2 regions of the Pelomonas dachongensis genome follow, and region 1 is predicted to be linked to the other one. Evidence: riboswitches for the same ligand, from Rfam matches in the RefSeq annotation. Region 1 holds a riboswitch; the other holds the start of a gene.
What was found. A riboswitch is a leader RNA that binds a small molecule or an ion and turns the genes downstream of it on or off. The one in region 1 is predicted to bind thiamine pyrophosphate.
Positions count from the first base shown of each region.

Region 1 (4,929 bases):
CTGCAAGACCTGGCACCGAACGCGCGCTGGACCTACGTCGGCAAACGCGGCTTCGAGCACTCGGCCAAGCAGGCGGAGATCAACTCGCTGCTCGTCCAGGCCGCGCGGGACCACGCCGTCGTCGTGCGGCTGAAGGGTGGCGACGCCAGCATCTTCGGCCGCCTGGAAGAAGAACTGCAGGCGCTGGCTGCTGCCGGCATCGACAGCGAAGTCGTCCCCGGCGTCACGGCGGCGTCCGCCGCCGCCGCGCTGACGCAACGCCCGCTGACCCGCCGCGGCCGCGGCCGCAACGTGAGCCTGACGACGGCCATGACGGCCGATGGCGAGCTGCGTGCGGCGCTGTCGGCCGACACCGAGGTCTTCTACATGGCCGGCCGCCAGCTCGACACGCTGGGCCCCAAGCTGCAGGCCGCCGGCTGGGCGTCGGACACGCCCGCGCTGGTCGTCAGCCGCGCCGGTTGCCCCGACGCACGGGCCAGCGACCACCGGCTCGCCGACCTCGCCGACGCCGCCCCGCTGCACGGCGGCCGACCGGCTGTTCTCATCGTTGGCACGGGCGCACTGCCCGCCTCCAATAAAATTGCTGTTTCGCCCGAAATTCCGCCGCTGAAGGCGCCCCTTACTTCCCAGAGCCGCTCATGACCCACGTCGTCACCGAAGCCTGCATCCGCTGCAAATACACCGACTGCGTCGACGTCTGCCCGGTGGACTGCTTCCGCGAAGGCCCCAACTTCCTGACCATCGACCCCGACGAGTGCATCGACTGCGCCGTGTGCATTCCCGAGTGCCCGGTCAACGCGATCATGCCGGAGGAGGATGTGCCGGGCGATCAGATCCACATGATCAAGATCAACGCCGATCTGGCCAAGGGCTGGCCCAGCATCACCAAGCGCAAGCCGGCGCTGCCCGATGCCGACGACTGGAAGGACAAGACGGGCAAGCTGCCCGAGCTGATCCGCTGAACTCGCTGCCCATGCAGGCCCCAGCGTCGCCCCCCGAACTGATCGAGACCGACGCCGTCATCGTCGGCGCCGGGCCAGTCGGCCTGTTCCAGGTCTTCGAGCTGGGCCTGCTGGAGATCAAGGCCCACGTCGTCGACAGCCTGGCCTACCCCGGCGGCCAGTGCATCGAGCTGTACCCCGACAAGCCCATCTACGACATCCCAGCCGTGCCCGTGTGCACCGGCAAGGAGCTGACCGACAACCTGCTCAGGCAGATCGAGCCTTTCAGTGCGACCTTCCACCTGGGCCAGGAGGTCACGGTGGTCGACAAGCAACAGGACGGCCGCTTCCGCGTCGAGACGAGCAAGGGCACTCGCTTCCTCACCAAGACCGTCTTCGTCGCCGGCGGCGTGGGCAGCTTCCAGCCGCGCACGCTGAAGGTTGAGGGCGTGGAGCCGTTCGAGGGCACGCAGGTCCACTACCGCGTGAAGACGCCGGCCGATTTCGCCGGCAAGAACCTCCTCATCATCGGCGGCGGCGACTCGGCGCTGGACTGGGCTTTGAACTTCTGCGCCGCGTACGCTGACGGCAATCCTCACAAGGCCCAGAGCGTCATGCTGATGCACCGGCGTGACGACTTCCGCGCCGCGCCCGCCAGCGTTGCGAAGATGCGCGAGCTGTGCGACGCGCAGGAGATGCAGCTCATCATCGGCCAGGCCGTGGGCATTGCCGAACACGAGGGCCGGCTGACCGGCCTGAAGGTCGCCGGCAACGACGGCGTCACCCGCGTCGTGCCCTGCGACCAGGTGCTGACCTTCTTCGGCCTCAGCCCCAAGCTCGGCCCCATCGCCGACTGGGGTCTGGCGCTGGAGCGCAAGCAGGTCGTCGTCGACACCGAGAAGTTCGAGACCAGCGTGCCGGGCATCTTTGCCGTCGGCGACGTGAACACCTACCCGGGGAAGAAGAAGCTCATCCTCAGCGGCTTCCACGAAGCCGCACTGGCCGCGTTCGGCGCAGCACCCTACGTGTACCCGGACAAGCGCGTGCACCTGCAGTACACGACGACCAGCCCCAAGCTGCACAAGGTGCTCGGCGTGGAGTCGCCGGTGTTCGACTGAGTGGCCGCCGCTGGCGTGCAAAGCCGCCCCCGGGCGGCTTGTTTGCGTCAGGCGCGTTGACGATCACGCCTCGCTGCGAAGCCCCCGGATGACCGGTTGCGCGCAGAACTTGCCGCACGTCGGGGCGGCGGGTCAGCCGTCCGAACGGCCAACCGCTGGGACGGTCAGCCGCCCCGACCCAGATGGCCGCGGACTTCGTCGGCATCATCACCCACGGCAGCCACGGCCACGCGCAGCTCGGCCTCGGTCACACCGAGGGCCTGACACCAGCCGTGCACTTCATGCTCCTCGGCCAGGCCGATGCGCGACGCTTGTGAGGTGCTGGAATCAAAGGTGAGGTCGGACATGGGGTGCTCCTGTGGGAATCGTTGCTGCGACGCAGCAAAAACCGTTCCCAGCAAAGCCTGCCGACAGCCGCGCCCATAGAATGCGCTCCGCCGGCGGCATGTCCGCCGGTCTTCGCTAGGGGTGTTGCGCCAGCCACGGCAGGCGCGACTGAGACAGTCCCTTTGAACCTGATTGAGGTAATCCTCGCGCAGGGAAGCAGCCGAACCGCAGGCCTCCGTTTTTCCGTTTCGTCTCCCGGGGCCCGGCGTCTTCAGTGTTTGCCGACCTGCCATCGCTCCGAGCTTCGATGGCAACGCCTTTCTTTTCCGTTTCCGTTCTTGCCGCCGCCGCGGCACTGCTTGCCGCCGGCCTGGCGGATGCGCAGTCCCTGCCCCAGGTCAGCGTGACCGGCAAGGCCGTCGAGGCCGCTCCCGGCCTTGCCGGCTTCACCGAACCGCCCGCCAGGCTGCCCATGCAGGTGCTGAGCCTGTCGTCCGAACGCCTGGCCGACCTCGGCGTCAGCCAGTTGTCCGGCCTGACCAAGCTGGACGCGTCTGTGTCCGACGCCTACCAGGCCGCCGGTTACTGGTCGCAGCTGAAGGTGCGCGGCTTCGACCTCGACAACCGCTTCAACCTGCGCCGGGACGGCCTGCCCATCAGCGGCGAGACCGCGCTGTCGCTGGCCAACAAGGCGGCCGTGGAGGTGCTGAAGGGCAGCTCCGGCTTGCAGGCCGGCACCAGCGCGCCTGCCGGCCTGGTGAACCTCGTCGTCAAGCGCCCGCTGGCCGACGACGCGACGACGCTGATGCTGGGCGCGATCGAAGGTGGCACGCTGGAGGCCAGCCTGGACCACTCCCAGCGCTTTGGCGCCAACCGCGAGTTCGGCCTGCGCGTGAACCTGGCAGTGGCCCGGCTGGACCCGCAGGTGCGCAACACCAAAGGCAACGCACACACGGCGGCGCTGGCGGCCGAGTGGCGCCCCCGTGTGGACACGCTCGTGGAGGCCGAGGTGGAGTTGAACCGCCAGAGCCAACCCAGCCAGGACGGCTTCAGCCTGCTGGGCAATCAACTGCCCGATGCGAGCCGCATCGACCCCAATCTGAACCTCAACAACCAGCCCTGGACGCTGCCCGTCGTCTTCGACAACACGCATGCCTCGTTGCGCGTGCAGCACAAGCTGGCTGGCGGCTGGCGCGCCCAGGCCGCGCTGGGCGCGCAACGCCTGCGCACCGACGATCGCAACGCGTTCGCCTTCGGCCTGGACTGCAACGAGAACAGCACGTTCGACGGCGTCTACTACTGCGACCGCTTCGGCCCCGACGGCCGCTTCGACCTGTACGACTTCCGCAGCGAGAACGAGCACCGCGACACCACGTCGCTGGACATCTCGGCCAGCGGCCCCGTGCAGCTCGCCGGCATGCGTCACGAACTCACGGTCGGCGGCCTGACCAGCCAGTTCAAGAGCCGCTTCCAGCAGCAGGCCTACAACTTCACCGGTATCGGCCACATCGACGGCAGCGTCGTCACCGCACCCAAGCCTGCCCTGACCGGCGAGAACACCCACCGCGACGAACGCAGCAACGAGCTCTATCTGCGCGACCGCGTGGTGCTCGGCAGCGACACCAGCCTTTGGATGGGTCTGCGTCACACGCGGCTGGATCGCAAGAGCGTGCGCACCGACGGTTCGCGCCCGACCGACTACGCGCAGAGCGTCACGACACCATGGCTCGCGTTGAGCCACGCCATCGCCAGCGAGTGGCTGATCTACGCGAGCTGGGGACAGGGCGTGGAGAGCGAGGTTGCACCCAACCGTGCGCGCTACAGGAACGCCGGCGAGGCCTTGCCCGCCTTGAAGAGCCGCCAGATCGAGGCTGGGCTGAAGACCGGCACGCAACGCGTCGAAGGCGCGCTGACCGTCTTCGACATCCGCCGCCCGCTGTGGCGCGACGTCTTGTTGCCCGGCTTTGCCGAATGCAGTGCCGACGACAGCTGCGAACGCCGCGCGGATGGTGTCGCCCGCCACCGAGGCGTGGAGGCCAGCGCCGACCTGAAGTGGAGCGGCGGTGGCCTGTTCGCCAGCGCCATGCACCTGCGCGCACGCCGCCAGGGCAGTGCTGACGCCAGCCTCAACGGCCTGACGCCACCGAACGTCCCCAAGACCACGCTGAAGGCGCAGCTGCGCCAGGACCTGCTGCCGGGCCTGCAGGTGCAGCTGGGCCTGCGCCATGAAGGACGACGCTTTGCGACACCCGACAACAGCGTCGCTGTGCCGGCCTGGACCGTCGCCGATGCGGGCCTGCGCTACACGGCGGGCACCGGCTCGCAAACCTGGATCTGGCGTGCTGCCATCGACAACGTCACCAACCGCCGCGCCTGGCGCGAATCGCCTTGGCAGTTCGAGCACAGCTACCTCTACCCGCTGGCGCCGCGGACTTTCCGCACGAGTCTCGAAGTCCGTCTCTGATGCCCTTGAAAAAACTGCTATAGTCACGGGCTCTGTTCCTCGATAGCTCAGTCGGTAGAGCGCCGGACTGTTAATCCGT
Region 1 covers NZ_JBIGHY010000005.1:400,947-405,875, forward strand. The annotation lists gene cobA (uroporphyrinogen-III C-methyltransferase) at 1-642, shown strand, start outside; gene fdxA (ferredoxin FdxA) at 639-962, shown strand; gene ACG02S_RS16105 (NAD(P)/FAD-dependent oxidoreductase) at 974-2,059, shown strand; gene ACG02S_RS16110 (DUF3606 domain-containing protein) at 2,224-2,406, opposite strand; TPP riboswitch at 2,514-2,618, shown strand; gene ACG02S_RS16115 (TonB-dependent siderophore receptor) at 2,694-4,850, shown strand; tRNA gene ACG02S_RS16120 (tRNA-Asn) at 4,887-4,929, shown strand, end outside.

Region 2 (4,929 bases), on a different contig from region 1:
CTCGCCTCGCACGCCGCGCAGCGGCGGCAGGTCGGGCTTGGCGCCCAGGCCGCGCGTGTCGATGACGACATCGGCATCCAGCTCGGTGCCGTCGTCCAGCGCGATGAGATGCGGCTGCACGGCCGTGGCGCGGCGCCCCCAAAGCCAGTCCACGCCCGGCGAGGCCCGCGCCAGCGCCACCAACAGCTCGCGCGGCATCAGCTGGCCTTCGCCCGGCAGCCACCACGCCTTCAGGTCAGGGGCGAGCGCGGGCTCCAGCATCTGCAACGCGGCGCGGTTCAGCGGCTCGGGGCCGTCGTCCATCCGGGCCAGCGCGCGCTGCGCCGTGCCAACGTCGCTGCCGTGTGCGAGCAGCAGGCTGCCCTCGGTCTTCACGAGGCCGGGCTGGCCCAATGCCTGGGCGATCAGTGGCCACAACCGCAGCGACCGCCAACCGAGGTCGGCCACCTCCGGCTCGGCATGCGCCTGCTCGGCCAGCGGGCTCAGCATGCCGGCCGCGGTGAAAGCGGCGGCGCCCGGGGCGCAGGGATCGGGCGCCGGATCGACGACCCGCACGCGATGCCCGTTGCGCGCCAGCTGCCAGGCCAGCAGCCGACCCATGACACCCGCGCCTGCAATGGCGATGTCAGCCATCACGCCTGCGGCTGGATGGGGATGTAGAACTCGCCACCCGCCGCCTTGAACTCGGCGGACTTCTGCGCCATGCCGTCGGCAACGACGTCGGTCGCCTCCAGGCCGTTCTTCGCCGCGTAGTCGCGCACGTCCTGCGTGATCTTCATCGAGCAGAACTTCGGGCCGCACATGGAACAGAAGTGCGCCTCCTTGGACGAATCCTTGGGCAGCGTCTCGTCGTGATACTCGCGCGCCGTGTTGGGGTCCAGGCCGAGAGCGAACTGGTCGTTCCAGCGGAACTCGAAGCGAGCCTTGCTCATCGCATCGTCGCGTGCGCGGGCGCCGGGGTGGCCCTTGGCGATGTCCGCAGCGTGGGCCGCGATCTTGTAGGCGATGAGCCCCTGCTTCACGTCGTCGCGGTCGGGCAGGCCCAGGTGCTCCTTCGGCGTCACGTAGCACAGCATGGCCGTGCCCATCCAGCCGATCATGGCCGCGCCGATGGCGCTGGCGATGTGGTCATAGCCCGGCGCGATGTCGATGGTCAGCGGACCCAGCGTGTAGAACGGCGCCTCGTGGCAGTGCTTCAACTGCTCGTCCATGTTGGCCTGGATCAGGTGCATGGGCACATGGCCGGGGCCTTCGATCATGGTCTGCACGTCGTGTTTCCACGCGACCTGCGTCAGTTCGCCCAGCGTCTTCAGCTCGGCGAACTGGGCCTCGTCGTTGGCGTCGGCGCCGCTGCCGGGGCGCAGGCCGTCGCCCAGCGAGAAGGTCACGTCATAGGCCTTCATGATGTCGCAGATCTCTTCGAAGTGCGTGTACAGGAAGTTCTCGCGGTGATGCGTGATGCACCATTTGGCGAGGATGGAGCCGCCGCGCGACACGATGCCGGTGCGGCGTTTGGTCGTCAGGTGGATGAACGGCAGGCGCAGACCGGCGTGGATGGTGAAGTAGTCGACGCCCTGTTCCGCCTGCTCGATCAGCGTGTCGCGAAAGATGGCCCAGGTCAGGTCTTCGGCCACGCCGCCGACCTTCTCGAGTGCCTGGTAGATGGGCACGGTGCCGATGGGCACCGGCGAGTTGCGAACGATCCAGTCGCGCGTCGTGTGGATGTTGCGGCCGGTGGAGAGGTCCATCACCGTGTCCGCGCCCCAGCGGATGCTCCACACCAGCTTCTCGACCTCTTCCTCGATGCTGGACGTGACGGCCGAGTTGCCGATGTTGGCGTTGACCTTGACGAGGAAGTTGCGGCCGATGATGGTCGGCTCCAGCTCCGTGTGGTTGATGTTGGCGGGGATGACGGCGCGGCCGCGCGCGACCTCGTCGCGTACGAACTCGGGCGTGATGACATCGGGAATGCGCGCGCCCATCGGGGTGCCGCGCAGGCGCTGCTCGCGCTCGGCGTCGCCCAGGTAGTCGCGCATCCATTCGCGCTTACCGTTCTCGCGCAGGGCCACGAACTCCATCTCCGGCGTGACGATGCCGCGGCGGGCGTAGTGCATCTGCGAGACGTTGTTGCCCGCCTGCGCGCGGCGCGGCGGGCGCTGCAGCGCGGCAGCCTCGGCGCGCAGTTGGGCGATGCGCTCGTTGTCTTCGTGCTTGCCGCCATCGTCCAGCGCAACGCGCGTGCGGCCGGTGTAAGCCTCGGTGTCGGCGCGTTCCGCGATCCAGCTGTTGCGCGGCGCGGGAAGACCCTGGCGCACATCGATGGCGACGCGGGGATCGGTATACGGGCCGGACGTGTCGTGGATGACCACCGTCTCGCCGTTGGTCAGCGCGATCTCGCGCATCGGCACGCGCACATCGGGCCGGCTGCCGGTGACGTAGGCCTTGATGGACGCGGGAAAGGGCTCGCGCGTCAGCGACAGGCGCTCGGCAAGCGAAGGGAGGTTCTCGGGGGCGTTCATGCGGCGGTCTCCTGGAGCGGTGGGTCGAGTGCTCCAAGGCCGCCTGTCGGTGCGCCATACGGTCCACCGCAGGGGTGGTCGTCGACACGCCGCGAGGCATGCGCTCTCCTTACGCCGGTACTAGCCGGTTCAAGTTCACGGGTTCGGTCATCGGTGACCGTCTCAGCGTCAAGGTCTGCCGCGAGGCAAACCCCGGCACCCCGGAGCGGGCGCGATTGTGCTTGTCATTGCGCAAGCTTGGCAAGCCCGCCCGAACTGCGCAGAGGATTGTTGGCACAGTGCGCGCAAGACAGGCGTGCACTATGCGCGGCAGAACACTGGACGGGAGAACGACATGAGCTCCACTTTCTTCGGCTGGGACGCACCGCAGCCGCAACCGATCGAGCGAAGCCCAGTACACGGAAATCGTGCTGGTGCTTGAGGCAGTCGTCTCCTTCGTCCTGATCGGAACCGGCGTGACCTCCCTCGCTCGCAGATAGGTTGCCGCCGGGGAATCCACGACGCGCTGGCTCAGGACTCCGTTGTGTGGTCGGCGTAGTGTTCAATGCCTGGGCGTGCTCACACGCTGACCGATACAGTCAAACGGGCAACCTCAAAGAAGAGATTCATCGTGCTTCCCCATGCATTCAAACCCGACGCTGCGCATGTCATCACCGACGAGGCCGCCCTTCAAAGCTTGTTCGAGCCGACCCATGCGCTGGCGATCCAGAAATGCCAGAACCGCCTGGGCAGACACGCGCAGGAATTCATCCGCCGCTCCCCGTTCCTGTGCATCGGTACGCAGGATCGTGACGGCAACGCGGACGTCAGCCCGCGGGGCGATCCCGCTGGCTTCGTCAGCATCCTGGACGAGCAGACGTTGGCCATCCCCGACCGGCCGGGCAACAACCGACTCGACAGCCTGCGCAACATCCTGGCCAACCCGCACGTGGGGCTGCTGTTCATGGTGCCCGGCTTCGACGAGACCTTGCGCGTCAACGGACAGGCAACGCTGGTGACCGACCCCGCGCTGCTGAACACCATGCGCGTCAACGACCGCACGCCCACCGTCGCCCTCGTGGTGACCGTGCGCGAGGTGTTCCTGCATTGCGCCAAGGCGTTCCGGCGTTCGCACCTGTGGGATCCCGCGCACCGCCACCCGAGAAGCGAGATGCCATCGCTGGTCAAGATGATCCTGGAAGACACGACTGGCGCCCCATCGGACGACGATATGCGCAAGCTGGACGACGCGCTGGAGGACGCTTACGCGAAGTCGATGTACTGACGCCCGGCGCACTGCGAACAAAAAGGGCCGACCACTCTCGCGGTCGGCCCAAGCGCAGGAGTGCGCTCGAGGGAGATCAGTTCATTCCTTGTCCGCCGGCATCGCACCCGGCATGCCGTGCAACGGCAGCGTGGTCGCGCCGCCCTGCTCCACGGCCTTGGCCGCAGGCTTCTTGTCCCGCACCAGATAGCTGTAAAGCACCGGCACGACGATCAGCGTCAGCAGCGTCGACGTGATGACGCCGCCGATGATGGCCCGGCCCATCGGCGCCTGGATCTCGCCGCCGTCGTTCAGCGCGATGGCCATGGGCAACATGCCGAACACCATGGCCGCGGTCGTCATGATGATGGGGCGCATGCGAATCAGCCCGGCCTCGCGCAGCGCCTCGGCCACCGTCGCACCGGCCTTGCGGGCGTGGTTGGCGAAGTCCACCAGCAGGATGGCGTTCTTGGTCACCAGGCCCATCAGCATCACCAAGCCGATCATCGAGAACACGTTCAGCGTGGAGCGCCACAGCAGGAGCGCCAGCATCACGCCGATGAGGGCGAGCGGCAGCGACGCCATGATCGCGATGGGCTGCAGGAAGCTGCCGAACTGGCTGGCCAGCACGATGTAGATGAAGATGGCCGCCAGCGCCATGGCCGCGAGCAAGCCATTGAAGGCCTCGGCTTGCTGCTTGCCGGCGCCGTCCACCTTGAAGCTGGTGCCCGGCGGCAGCTGCGTCTTCTTGATGAGCGCCTGCACGTCAGCGTTCACGTCGCCGCTGGGGCGGCCCTGCACGCCGGCGAACACGGCCTCGCGGCGCTGCAGGTTCTCGCGGCGGATGACCTCGGGGTTGAACACCGGCTCTATGGTGGCAACCTGGTCCAGCGTGATGGGTGCGCCCGACGGCGAGAACGCGACCGGCAGCTTGCTCATCTGCTCTATGCGCTCGCGCTGTTCACGCGGCAGGCGCAGCAACACCTCGACCTGGTTGCCGTCGGGCGTGGTCCAGTAGGTCGCGATCTCGCCGTTGACGTAGGCGCGCAGGCTGGAGGCGATCTGCGGCGCGGTCAGCCCCAGCTCGCGGATGGCCGAATCCTTCAGCCGCACGGCGAAGGCCGGCAGGCCGGGCTTGACGGTCGTGTCCACGTCCACCGCGCCGCG
Region 2 covers NZ_JBIGHY010000002.1:221,859-226,787, forward strand. The annotation lists gene ACG02S_RS05735 (FAD-dependent oxidoreductase) at 1-633, opposite strand, end outside; gene thiC (phosphomethylpyrimidine synthase ThiC) at 633-2,519, opposite strand; TPP riboswitch at 2,609-2,732, opposite strand; gene ACG02S_RS05745 (pyridoxamine 5'-phosphate oxidase family protein) at 3,130-3,783, shown strand; gene ACG02S_RS05750 (efflux RND transporter permease subunit) at 3,865-4,929, opposite strand, start outside.
Region 2: another riboswitch for thiamine pyrophosphate. It lies ahead of thiC (phosphomethylpyrimidine synthase ThiC); the one in region 1 lies ahead of ACG02S_RS16115 (TonB-dependent siderophore receptor).